DNA from 3 places in the Lautropia mirabilis genome. Region 1 is predicted to be linked to each of the others. Evidence: predicted binding sites of a transcription regulator. Region 1 holds the regulator's gene; each other region holds the start of a gene.
What was found. Region 1 encodes FNR, which switches genes on or off when oxygen is low (the NO sensors DNR and NnrR bind a similar motif). Its sites were predicted from a motif close to TTGATNNNNATCAA; they were not measured.
Positions count from the first base shown of each region.

Region 2: frdA (fumarate reductase (quinol) flavoprotein subunit) is a predicted target of FNR. The motif match lies at 2,279-2,292, and genes of this name have one in related genera.
Region 3: nirK (copper-containing nitrite reductase) is a predicted target of FNR. The motif match lies at 1,859-1,872, and genes of this name have one in related genera.

Region 1 covers NZ_LR134378.1:2,899,153-2,903,283, forward strand. The annotation lists gene EL249_RS11905 (FixH family protein) at 1-574, shown strand, start outside; gene EL249_RS11910 (sulfite exporter TauE/SafE family protein) at 571-1,413, shown strand; gene fnr (fumarate/nitrate reduction transcriptional regulator Fnr) at 1,417-2,229, opposite strand; gene hemN (oxygen-independent coproporphyrinogen III oxidase) at 2,512-4,044, shown strand.
Region 2 covers NZ_LR134378.1:2,001,006-2,005,136, reverse strand. The annotation lists gene EL249_RS08135 (replication-associated recombination protein A) at 1-1,388, opposite strand, end outside; gene lolA (outer membrane lipoprotein periplasmic chaperone LolA) at 1,413-2,123, opposite strand; gene frdA (fumarate reductase (quinol) flavoprotein subunit) at 2,377-4,131, shown strand, end outside.
Region 3 covers NZ_LR134378.1:1,521,039-1,525,169, reverse strand. The annotation lists gene EL249_RS06105 (SCO family protein) at 1-314, opposite strand, end outside; gene nirK (copper-containing nitrite reductase) at 582-1,724, opposite strand; RNA gene ssrA (transfer-messenger RNA) at 2,415-2,776, shown strand; gene EL249_RS06090 (YnfA family protein) at 3,045-3,380, opposite strand; gene merR (mercury resistance transcriptional regulator MerR) at 3,383-3,790, opposite strand; gene merT (mercuric ion transporter MerT) at 3,833-4,131, shown strand, end outside.

The DNA.
Region 1 (4,131 bases):
GCAGCCTGCCCGGCCCGTCAAGGCCTTCTCGCAGCCGCTGATGTGGCTGGTGGTCGGCATCCCCGCTGCCACCGTGGTGGCCGGCCTCTTCACCCTCTGGATTGCCATTCACGGCGCCGATACCCCGGTGGGCAGCGACTACGTGAAGCAGGGACTCAGCGTGACACCCGACACCCGCCGCGAGGATCGCGCCCGTGAGCTGGGCGTGGCCGGCACACTGGCCATGCACACCACCCCGGGCAACATGCTGCTGGTTGAGCTGACCCTGGTCCCCAACGGAGCCGACATCAAGCCCACGCGCCTGCGTCTGCTGCACCCCTCCGATCCGAACAACGACCTCGCCATCCACATGCTGCCTGCCGGCGATGGCCACTGGCATGCCCGGCAACCCATCACCTGGGCCCCCGGCACCCGCTGGCATATTGCCCTGGAAGGTGAGGACTGGCGCCTGCCCATTGCCGGTCTTCAGACCCTTGAAAGCCTGCGTGCCCAGCCCTTCGACGCCAACAAGTCCACCGCTCCGGTCCTGCAGGCGCCGCGGACCCTGCCCGCAGATTTCCGGCCGAAGCAATGAACAGCGCCTGGCCCCTGGTCTCGGCCGCCCTGCTGATGGGCGCAGGAGGCAGCCTGCACTGTGTCAGCATGTGTGCCGGCCTGCAGCGCATGACCCTGCGTGGCATCCCGGTCATCACCGTGAAGGGAGGCGCTGCCACGTCCCGGACGTCGGAAGACGCCCCCCACCCGAGTGCGGCCGCCAGCGCCCCGAACGCACTCAAGGCCACGGCGGCCTCCGCCATCACGCCGGACAACGGCAGCACCGCAGCCCCCAGCAGCGCTTCGCTGGCGCGACGCCTTGCCCTCAAGCTGCCCGACGCCCGCTGGTGGCGCTTTCAGGCAGGTCGCGTGCTGGGCTACAGCCTGCTCGGCCTGGCCGCCGGCGCCATCGGCCAGCAGGTCCTGGCCGCCGCCTACTGGCAGCCCATCTTCGAATCAGTCTGGGCCGGCCTGAACGCCCTGCTCGTCCTGCTGGGCCTGAGCCTGCTGGTGCTGGGGCGCGAGCCCCTGTGGCTGAGTGCGCTGGGTAGCCGCCTGGCATCACGCACGCCGCTGGCCCCGGGGCGTCGCACTGAGTGGCTGCGCGGCATGCTGTGGGCGCTGCTGCCCTGTGGGCTGCTGTACACCGCGCTGGGAACCGCCATTCTGGCCGCCACCCCGCTGGGCGCGGCCGCCGTGATGGCTGCCTTTGCGCTGGGCACCAACCTGGGCCTTTTCCTGGTGGAGGCAGGTGCGCGCAACCTGCTGGGCAACCGAGCCCCACAGGTGGCCTATCGGCTCAATGGCATCTTGCTGATCATGCTGTCAGCCGCCGGTCTGGCCGCTGCCCTGGCCGGGCACGCCCATCCGTACTGCTGACGCTTACTGCGAGCTCTGCGACTCCGACCACGGCTGGTGGATGCGCATCAGCGCCACGCGCCGGGCGTTCTCGGGCGACATGTCGGTCGCCAGACCGGACTCGGGCACGCCGGAAAGCACGCGCAGCCGATCATGCGAGATGATCTGCATCTTGCGCTGCTCCACCGAGATGACGCCCTGCTCCTGCAGGCGCGACAGCGTGCGACTGACCGTTTCCAGCTTCAGCCCCAGATAGTTGCCGATTTCCTCGCGGGTCATCCGCAGGATGAACTGGCTGGAAGAAAAGCCGCGCCGCATGAAGCGCCGTGACAGCTCCAGCAGGAAGGCGCCGATGCGCTCCTCGGCCCGCATGGTGCCCAGCAGCATCATCAACCCCTGATCCCGCACGATCTCGCGCGAGATGATGCGATGAAGCCGCTGCTGCAGCGGCGGGAAGCGCCGGCCGATGGATTCCAGCTCCGAGAACGGCACCACGCAGACATCCGCGTCTTCCAGCGCCACCGCGTCGCTGTGGAACGAGCCCCGGCTGATGGCGTCAAAGCCCAGCACGTCGCCCGGCATGGGGAAGCCGATGATCTGCTCGCGCCCGTCGGGCGACAGCACCCGCGACTTGAAGAAACCGGCACGGATGGGATAGATGGCGTCGAAGGGATCGCCCGCCTTGTACAGATAGGAACCGCGCCGCACCCGGCGCCGCGTCTTGACCATGCCCGCAAGCTGCTCCATGTCGGCAGCGCTCAACCCTTCCACCAGGCACAGGTCATGCATGCTGCACGACATGCAGGAAGCATGCCCGGATGCAGCCTGGGCAGGCACCGTGGATTCAGCCGTAGGAACGTTCTTCAAGGGAAGGACCTCTGGTCAGGCAACGAGCGTACACGCTGCGCGCAGCGTGCAGGAAGGAAAAAACAGACAGATAACCGAAAAAAATACTCTCCCGACGCGTCCAGCCCACCCATCGGGCCAGGCCGCGCGGCTATCGTCGGATGACAACACATGAAAGGCGACGACACCACCCCAAGAGCCGCGCCTCAGGGATTATAAGTGTCCGTTGACCAGGATCAAAACCACCAAGTCACGTTCATTCATGCTTTTTGTATGGACAGCATGCCGACACTCGAACTGATTCGCGTTTTCGACCAACCGGGGCCCAGGTACACCTCCTACCCCACGGCGGATCATTTCGCCGAGGCCTTCGACGCCGAGAAACAGGCCTGGTGGCTGGACAACCGCACCCTGCGCCAGCCGGGGCAGCCCGTTACCGTCTACGTCCACATCCCCTTCTGCGAGTCCATCTGCCATTATTGCGCGTGCAACCGCATCGGTACCCGAGACCATGCCAGAGCCGTGGCCTATCTGCAAACCCTGAAACAGGAAATCCGCCTTTATGCGGCGCACCTGCATCGGGATGTCAGGATCTCGCAACTTCACCTGGGCGGTGGCACCCCCACCTTCTTCAGCGACGAAGAGCTGGCTGAACTGCTGAACACGCTCGACGCCGAGATCGGCCTGCAGTCCCAGGCCGAATGCTCCATCGAGATCGACCCCCGCACGGTGGACAACACCCGGCTCACCAACATCCGGCGCATGGGGTTCGACCGCATCAGCCTGGGCGTGCAGGATCTCGATCCCAAGGTCCAGGTCGCCATCCACCGCATCCAGCCTGAAGAGATGCTGGTGGGCCTGATGGAACACGCCCGCACGCTCGACTTCAAGTCCATCAACATCGACCTCGTCTACGGCCTGCCCAAGCAGACGCTGGAGACGCTGGCTCATACCCTGGACCGCATCGCTGCCCTGCGCCCGGGCCGCATGGCCATCTATGGCTACGCCCATCTGCCTGAGCGCTTCAAGGCCCAGCGCCTCATCCATCGCGAAGACCTGCCCGACCAGGCCATGCGCATGGCCATGGTGCAGCTGGCCATCCAGAAGCTCAACCAGGCCGGTTACCGCTACATCGGCATGGACCACTTCGCCCTGCCCGACGACGACCTGGCCGTCGCCCTGGAGCGCGGCACCCTGCGCCGCAACTTCATGGGCTACACCGCCATGCCCGGTGACGACCTCATCGGCCTGGGCGTCTCGGCCATCAGCGCCATCGGCCCCAGCTACTCACAGAACCACCGAGAGCTCAAGCCCTGGCGCCAGGCCATCGAAGCCGGGCGGCTGCCCACCGCCCGCGGCATCGAACTTCGTGGCGACGACACCCTGCAGCGTGCCGTCATCATGGAACTCATGTGCCAGGGCCAGCTCGACTTCCAGTCCATCGGCGACCGCTTCCTCATCGACCCGCAGGAATACTTCCGCCACGAACTCGAGGGGCTGCAGCGCTTCATCGAGGCCGGCCTCGTCCTGCGTGACGAAAGCGGCATCCAGGTCACGCCCGTCGGCCGCTACTTCCTGCGCAGCATCGCCATGGTCTTCGACCGTCACGCCCAGCTGCGCCGCCGCCAGCGTGAACAGCAGCGCCTGCTGGAAGAGACTGGCGCCACCCCGGTGGCCGTCGAGGCACGGCTGGCTGCAGCTGCCGATGCCGGCCGCGCCGGCGCCAACGACGATGACGCCGGCACCCCCGCCCGACGCGTCATCCCGCTGCACGACGAGCGGCCGGGACTCACCCTGGTCAAGTAACCAACCGTCCGCATCCCGGGCGGCAGCAAGGCCGCCCGTCTCCAGTCCCCCTTGACCCAAGGGGGACTGACACTCTGCCGCCCTCTT
Region 2 (4,131 bases), 900 kb from region 1:
TCCCACGCCCGCAGCTGCGTCAGCTTCTCGCCGATCTTCAGCTCCAGCCCGCGCGGCACAGGCTTGTACCAGCCCGGCTCGCGCATCCCTTCCGGCAGATAGGTTTCACCGGCGGCATAGGCATTGGGCTCGTCATGCGCGTAACGATAGGCATGGCCGTAACCCAGCTCCTTCATCAGCTTGGTGGGTGCGTTGCGCAGGTGGACCGGCACCGGTCGTGACTTGTCCTTCTTCACGAAGGAAGCCGCCTGGTTGTAGGCCATGTAGCCTGCATTGCTCTTGGCCGCCATGGCCAGATAGATCACGACCTGCCCCAGGGCCAGCTCGCCTTCGGGGCTGCCCAGGCGTTCATAGGTGGCCGCCGCATCGTTGGCCAGCTGCATGGCGCGCGGGTCTGCCAGCCCGATGTCCTCCCACGCCATCCGCACGATGCGACGTGCCAGGTAGCGCGGATCTGCTCCGCCATCCAGCATCCGGCACAGCCAGTACAGCGCTGCATCCGGGTTGGATCCCCGCACCGACTTGTGCAGGGCCGAGATCTGGTCATAGAAGCTGTCGCCGCCCTTGTCGAAGCGCCGCGCATTCAGGGACAGCGCCTGCTCCAGGAAGGCCGGCGTGATCTGCGCCACCCCGGCTGCCCGCGCGGCAGTTGCCGTCTGCTCCAGCAGGTTCAGCATCCGTCGCGCGTCGCCGTCGGCATAGCCCACCAGCGTGTCGATGGCCGCCGGCTCGAACTCCAGTTCCGGCAGTGCGCGTGCCCGCGCTCGCTCGACCAGGGCCTTCAGCTCCTCATCGTCCAGCGACTTCAGCACATAGACCTGAGCGCGCGACAGCAGCGCGGAATTCACCTCAAAGGACGGATTCTCGGTCGTTGCCCCGATCAGCGTGATCAGCCCTGATTCCGCATAAGGCAGCAAGGCATCCTGCTGCGCCTTGTTGAAACGGTGGATCTCGTCGATGAAGAGGATGGTGTGCCGTCCCGCCTGCAGGTTGCGCTCAGCCTGCTCCATCGCGGAGCGGATATCCTTCACCCCCGAAAAGACAGCCGACAGCGCAATGAATTCATGCCCGAAGGCGTTCGCCGTCAGCCGTGCCAGCGTGGTCTTGCCCACACCCGGCGGCCCCCAGAGGATCATCGAATGCGGCTGCCCCGACTCGAATGCCAGTCGCAGCGGCCTCTCCGGTCCCAGCAGGTGCTTCTGCCCGATCACCTCATCCAGCGTCGCCGGCCTCAGCAGCTCGGCCAGCGGCACGCCACTGCTGTTTCCGGTCGCAGCCCCTCGTGCCTGGGTGGCGGTCTGAGCCTCAACCTGGGTCTGTGTCCGCGATTGCAGCGGTACCTGTTCCGGCACCGCCTCGGGCAGATCGTCGAACAGATCACCATCCATCACGCTTGCTCCCTGATGCGCCAGTCACTCCAGCACATCCACGCCGGCCGGTACCTTGAAATGGAAGCGCTCAGCCGGAATCCGCTCATTCGTGGCCAGCTTGGAAAACTCGAAGCGATTGATCTGCCCAAATGCATCCACCACCTCCATCACCACCGGCAGCCCGTCCCGCATCCCGATCCGGATCCGGTCAAAACCGCTGTCGGCCGAGCGGGGCACCGCTTCCACCCAGGCGACCCCGTTGTACTGGCCCACTTCCGACAGCTTGAACGCCTCGTCCAGATCGCCCACGCCGAACAGCACCGCCGCCGGCGTGGCCTGGATCGCTTCGCTGGCCTCGCGGACCGTCACCTGCCGAAGTCCTTCATCGTAGAAATACAGCTTCTTCCCGTCCGTCACGATCAGCTGCGGATCAGGCTTGTCGATTTCCCAGCGGAAATTGCCCGGCCGCGCGAACGCAAAGCTGCCGCTGGAACGCGCCGCACCGCCGCGCCCGCCACCTGCCAGCTGCGTCTGCACGAACGTGCCCGTCGCGGCCGGCGTTCGGGTGGCAAAGCGCCGCAGCTGGGCGATTCCCTGCCCCTGGGCTGCCGTCATCCTGGAAGCCGCCGCCTTCCCGGCCCCCGCGGTTCCATCAGCCGCCTGCACCTCCATCACCTTCCCGGATGGCAGCACCGTCGTCTGAGCCTGAACGCTCCCGACACCCAGGCTGCCCGCCACCATCAGCGACAGCACAAGCCCTGTCCGTTGCCTTTCAGCAACAGGGTGCGCACGCCCCTGAAACGATCGGAAAACACCGGAAATACCGGAAACAATGACAGAGAAGCGAGAGATGTCAGGCATGGATCCAGGTAGAAAGTGAGCGAATGGTCTAGCTTAACAGACACTCCTTGACCCCCATCAAGCCAACAAACCCGACCATCCCCCTAGGCCTCTGATCCTCCCTGATAATGTGAAAAACTATGTCACTCACAGGACAGGGAGCCTCATGCATACAGCAACGGCAGACATCATCGTCCTCGGGGGCGGCGGTGCCGGATTGCGCGCCGCCATCGCGGCCGCCGAACTCAACCCCGGGCTGGAGATCGCACTGGTCTCCAAGGTTGTTCCCATGCGTTCACACACCGTCGTGGCCGAAGGCGGCTCGGCGGGTGTCATTCGCCCCGACGACAGCCTGGACAACCACTTCGACGACACCGTCTCCGGCGGTGACTGGCTCTGTGAACAGGACGTGGTCGAATATTTCGTCGAGCACTGTACCGAAGAGATGGTCCAGCTCGAGCAATGGGGCTGTCCGTGGAGCCGCAAGGACGACGGCAGCATCAACGTCCGCTACTTCGGCGGCATGAAAACCCCGCGCACCTGGTTCGCCGCCGACCGCAGCGGCTTCCACATCCTGCACACCCTCTTCCAGACCTCGCTCAAGTACCCGCAGATCCGGCGCTACGACGAGTTCTTCTGTACCGACCTGCTGGTCGAGGACGGTCGCGTGCGTGGCGTGCTGGCCGTCGAGATCGCCAGCGGCGAGCGTCTGGCACTCTTTGCCAATGCCGTGGTCATGGCAACCGGCGGCGCAGGCCGCGTGTTCCGGCAGAACACCAACGCCGGCACCCTCACCGGCGACGGCATGGGCATGGCCTACCGGGCCGGCGTGCCGCTGCGCGACATGGAGTTCGTGCAGTACCACCCCACCTGCCTGCCGGGCTCCGGCATTCTCATGACCGAAGGCTGCCGCGGCGAAGGCGGCATCCTGGTCAACCGCGACGGCTATCGCTACCTGCAGGACTACGGCCTGGGCCCGCTGGACCCCTGGCCGCGTCCGAAGGCGATGGAGCTTGGCCCGCGTGACCGGCTCTCGCAGGCCTTCTGGCACGAGCGCCAGAAAGGTCGCACCGTCGACACCCCCCATGGCCCGGCCGTCCACCTGGACCTGCGCCACCTGGGCGAGAAGAAGATCCACGAGCGCCTGCCGCTCATTGCCGAGGCCGCCGAGACCTTTGCCGGCGTCGACCCGGTGAAGGATCCCATCCCCGTCTGCCCGGCCGTGCACTACACCATGGGCGGCATCCTCACCGACGGCCGCTGCCAGACCCCCATCCAGGGGCTCTTCGCCGCCGGCGAGTGCTCCAGCGTCGGCATCCACGGCGCCAACCGCCTCGGTTCCAACTCGCTGGCCGAGCTGCTGGTCTTCGGCCGCCTGGCCGGTGAAGGCGCGGCCACCGTGGCTGCCGAGCGCGGCCGTGGCAAGGCTGACACCGCCATGCTGAAGCAGGCCGAAGATGCCGAACGGCGCATCCTGGCCTGGCTGGATCCGGCCCGTAATTCTGGCGCCGGTGCCGAGCGGCCCGCCACCATCCGCGACGAGATGCGGGTGGCCATGGAAGACGGCGTGGGCATCTACCGCGACGAGAAAGGCATGCAGGCCACCTGCGACAAGCTGGCCGAACTGCGTGAACGTTATCGCCGCGTGCGCATCGACGACCACAGCCTGGCCTTCAACACCGACTGGCTCACCACCCTGGAGCTGGGCTACTCGCTGGAAGTGGCGCAGGCCATGGCGCATTCGGCCCTGCTGCGCAAGGAATCCCGGGGCGCCCACCAGCGACTGGACGGCTACACCGAGCGTGACGACGCCCAGTTCATGAAGCACTCGCTGGCCCACTACACCGGCGATGGCGCCCCCGACATCACCCTGCAACCCGTGGTGATCACCAAGTCCCAACCCCGTGCCCGCGTCTATGGT
Region 3 (4,131 bases), 1.4 Mb from region 1:
TCCGGGTTCTTCAGCGCCTGCATCACCTCGCCGAACTCGAACAGCGTGGTCGGGCAGATATCGGGGCATGAGCTGTAACCGATTGCCAGAAGCAAGTACTTGCCCGGGAAGGCATCCTGCGTCACCTTGCCCTTCACATGCTCCAGGTCGAAATGAATGGCGCGCCCCACCTCGGGCTGCCCTGCAGGCTCCACAACCGGCCCAGCCCCTGGCTGACCAGCCTGGACTGCGCCGCTGCCTCCTTCCTGCGCCACGCCGTTTCCGGCCGCTACCAGCAGCCCGATACTGGCTGCCACTGCCCACCGCTTCAACATGACCATCTTCTCCTGAAATCTGTTCTTTTCCGACAAAACGGCCGAAGACAGAAAAATGCTGCCATCGGCCGTCAATGATACGACGCGGGTGCGTGCGCCTTCGGAATGATCGATTCTCCGTTGTGGTCTCTGTCTGCCCTGAACAGGCATTTTTACTGAAAACCACCAGAAAATGATTTCCAGACGCCTGATCGGAAAAACGTCTCCCCCGGGCAACAGGAAACGGCCCACCCGAAGAACAGGCCGTTTCCGTCAACGCTCAACCGATTACTTCTTCTCTTCCTTGAACTCGGTCGGCGCCTTCAGCTGCTCCATCAGGTCGTTGTCCCACTTGCCGTCGACCTTGATCTGGGCCAGAGCACCGAGGTTCACGGCCTCGATCAGGTTGTGGTTCAGATACACATACACGCCAGGTTGCTTGAACGTGTACATCGCCGCCCCCGTGGAACCCGCGGCGATGGCCCAGGTCTCCAAGTTCTGTGCCGGGGTGTCGGCCAGGTTGCCACGCTCCCAGACATAATCGCCATGACCACCGATCAGGTGCGGGTAGCTGAAGCGGTTGGCCTGCGAGTGGTAGATCATCACCGTCTCGCCCACCTTGGCCGTCAGCGCGTTCTCGCCCGTGTAGGCGCCCTTGCGCTCGCCGAACACGATGTGCGTCGGGATCAGCTTGTCCATGACCTCGCGGTCATCCGCCATGGACTCGGCAGCACTTTGATAGCGCTTGAAGTTGCCGTTCTCATCCTTGGGCAGGTAGAAGTCCTGCTCGCCGATGTAGTAGGCACGGTCGTAGTGCAGCTTCTTGCCGTTCTTGTCATGCAGGCCTTCCTTCGGCAGCACCGTGATGGCGCCGTTCATGCCGTGCACCACGTGCCACGGAATCATCGCGCCGCCAGGAGCGCAGTGATACACGAAGGTACCCGGCTTGGTGGCCTTCCAGCGGATCACCACTTCCTGGCCAGGCTGAACGTGGGTCAGCTCGCCAGCGCCCAGAGCGCCGGTGGAAGCGTGGAAGTCGATGTTGTGCACCAGCTCGTTCTTTGCCAGGTTCTTCAGCGTCAGCTCGACGTAGTCACCCTCGTGAACGATGATCATCGGGCCAGGGACCGAACCGTTGAACGTGAACGCCCACATGAAGACGCCCGGCTCAACCTCGATTTCCTTCTCTTCGATGAACATCTCGACCTGCACCACGCGCGGCGCCTTGGGCGGCGTCAGGCTGTGCTCAGGAACGAACGGAGGCTTGACCAGCTTTTGCTTCACGCGCTGCAGCTTCGCAATGCTCGCAGGCGCCTTGATGACATCGTAACCCGGCAGCCCGCCGGTGGTGGAGACAACGGGATCGGCAGCGAAAGCCGCAGTCCCCACGAGGCAGGAACTCACTGCCGTGCAGATAAGCGCCTTGCGCATGACAGAAGCGATCATGGGAGATACCTCTCGATCGAAAAAAATGGAGCTGATTGGACGAAGTCAGACGTACACAACAACCGTCAACATCTGAAACACAACAAGGATCAATCTATAGGAACGGCCACCTCCATCATTTGACGTTCATCAACTTTTCAACGCAATCTGAAGAAAGTTTGATTCATGTCAGATGAGAGCCATTCTTTTTTGGCGATGAACCTGTCAAAAACACTCGGAAACTCGCCAAGACCCTTGCTGCAAGCCGTTCTCCAGCCGGTGTGCATGAAAGCAACACCCATGCAGGCACCTTGCAAACCCCAAAAGAGCCCCTGTCATCAGAACCGTACATCCATGTTCATGAATTAATGTTCATAAGTGAACGTTCATTTATTAACATTCACTCCTGAAAAGAAATGAAAACGTCCTGAAGGTCTTTTTCCAGGCGCCTGATGCTTCCACCTGCACTCGGAGAGCCACCTGCCACTCGAAGAGCCACCTGCGTTTGGAGAGTCCCCAGCCTCCCTTTCGACGCCCTCCTCCTCACGCCCCTTCCCCTCACGACACGCCCCCACCAGGGGCGACTCCTTTCCCTCTGCCCCCCTCCCCGACATCCCCGCGGCACCACCGCCCTCACGGTGCACCACGGCCACAGCCCCCCCCTTCCCTTGACAACCGAGGTATACTGAAAGGTCTGGGGCCGACCTGGTTTCGACGGGGGTAGTGAAGCGGCTCAGGGCGTGTCGAGGGTCCGTTACCTCGTTAATCCACCGGAAAACCAATAAACGCCAACGACGAGCGTTTCGCACTGGCCGCTTAAGGCCTAGCCGCTGCACCGGGTTGTCGGTAGCCCGGGCCCCGCAAGGGGCAGCAGTGTCATTCTTACCGAATCGTCCCTGGCTGGGCCACCTGGTCAGGGCCTAAAACTCAGGTGGCTGGTTGCTGGTTGAGCCTGTGCGTCGGCGTAACGGCAACGAGATCTCAATGACGTCACTACACACGTAGAACTGGTCGCAGAAGACTCTCGGACGCGGGTTCGATTCCCGCCGGCTCCACCAATCACTAAAATCCCAACCCTTATCGGTTGGGATTTTTTTTGCCCGTTCCCCCAGTGTTGGCGCGGTTTCGGGGCTTGGGCTCTTGACCTCCTTATTGCCGGTACGCCGATCTTCACGCCCAAACGTGCCGTTTTTCTCTCTCCGTTCTCTGCGGGTCTCTTGACCGGGCAAGCGGCGAATTCCTGTGTTTTCAATGGGTTGATGCCCGCTGGTTGCGGTTTTCGTTTGCTGTAGGACAGGCGACCGAGAATGGAGGAAGGCGGGGGCGTCACGCACCCGTCGCCGGTTGCAGCGCGATGATCGCCATACCGGCCAAGGCGATGCTAGCTCCCGCAAGGTCCCAGCGGGTCAGCGCGACGCCGTCGACAAAGTGCAGCCAGACCAGCGCCACGGCGATGTACATCCCCCCATACGCGGCATAGGTTCGCCCGGCGGCCGTCGGGTGCAAGGTCAGCAACCAGGCGAACAGCGCCAAGGAAAGTGCCGCTGGCAAGAGCAGCCATGCCGATTTGTCCTGCTTCACGACCAGCCACGGCAAGTAGCAGCCGACGATTTCAGCCACCGCTGTCACAGCAAAAAGGAGGGCAATTTTCAAGAGGTCCATCGTCACGTCTCCTGAAGTGCCTGGATCATCGGGCAGCGCACCTGTCCCAGTGCGGCGCAGCAGCGCTGCACCAGATCTTCCAGGACCGCCTCAATGCGGTGAAGATCAGCGAGCTTGGCGCGCACATCCGCGAGCTTGCGTTCGGCCTGTTCGCGGGCCTCGGTGCAGTGCGACCCATCCTCGAGCTCTAGCAAGTCGCCGATCTCGTCCAGGCTGAACCCCAGGCGCTGGGCCGATTTGATGAAGCGCACGCGCGCCAGATCCGCCTCACCGTAGCGACGGATGCCGCCCTGGGGCCGGTCTGGCTCCTGCATCAACCCTTTGCGTTGATAGAAGCGGATCGTCTCGACGTTGACCCCGGCAGCCTCGGCCAGGACGCCGATGGTCAGGGTTACGGGTGGTTCATTCATGGCGCTTGACTCCGTACTTAAGTACGGAAGTAAGCTTACGCTATGAAAACCGATCGACCAACAGAACCACAAGACAGCGGACGCGGCGCGCTGGTGACGGGCGGACTTGCCGCCATCCTGGCCTCCACGTGCTGCCTCGGCCCCTTGGTGTTGATCACGCTCGGCGTTTCCGGCGCGTGGATCAGCAACCTGACGCTGCTGGAACCCTACCAGCCCCTGTTCATCGGCGCGGCGGTGGTAGCGCTTTTCTTCGCTTACCGCCGCATCTGGCGACCGGCCACGGATTGCGCACCGGGGCAGGTCTGCGCCCTTCCATCGGTCAACCGCGGCTACAAGGTGCT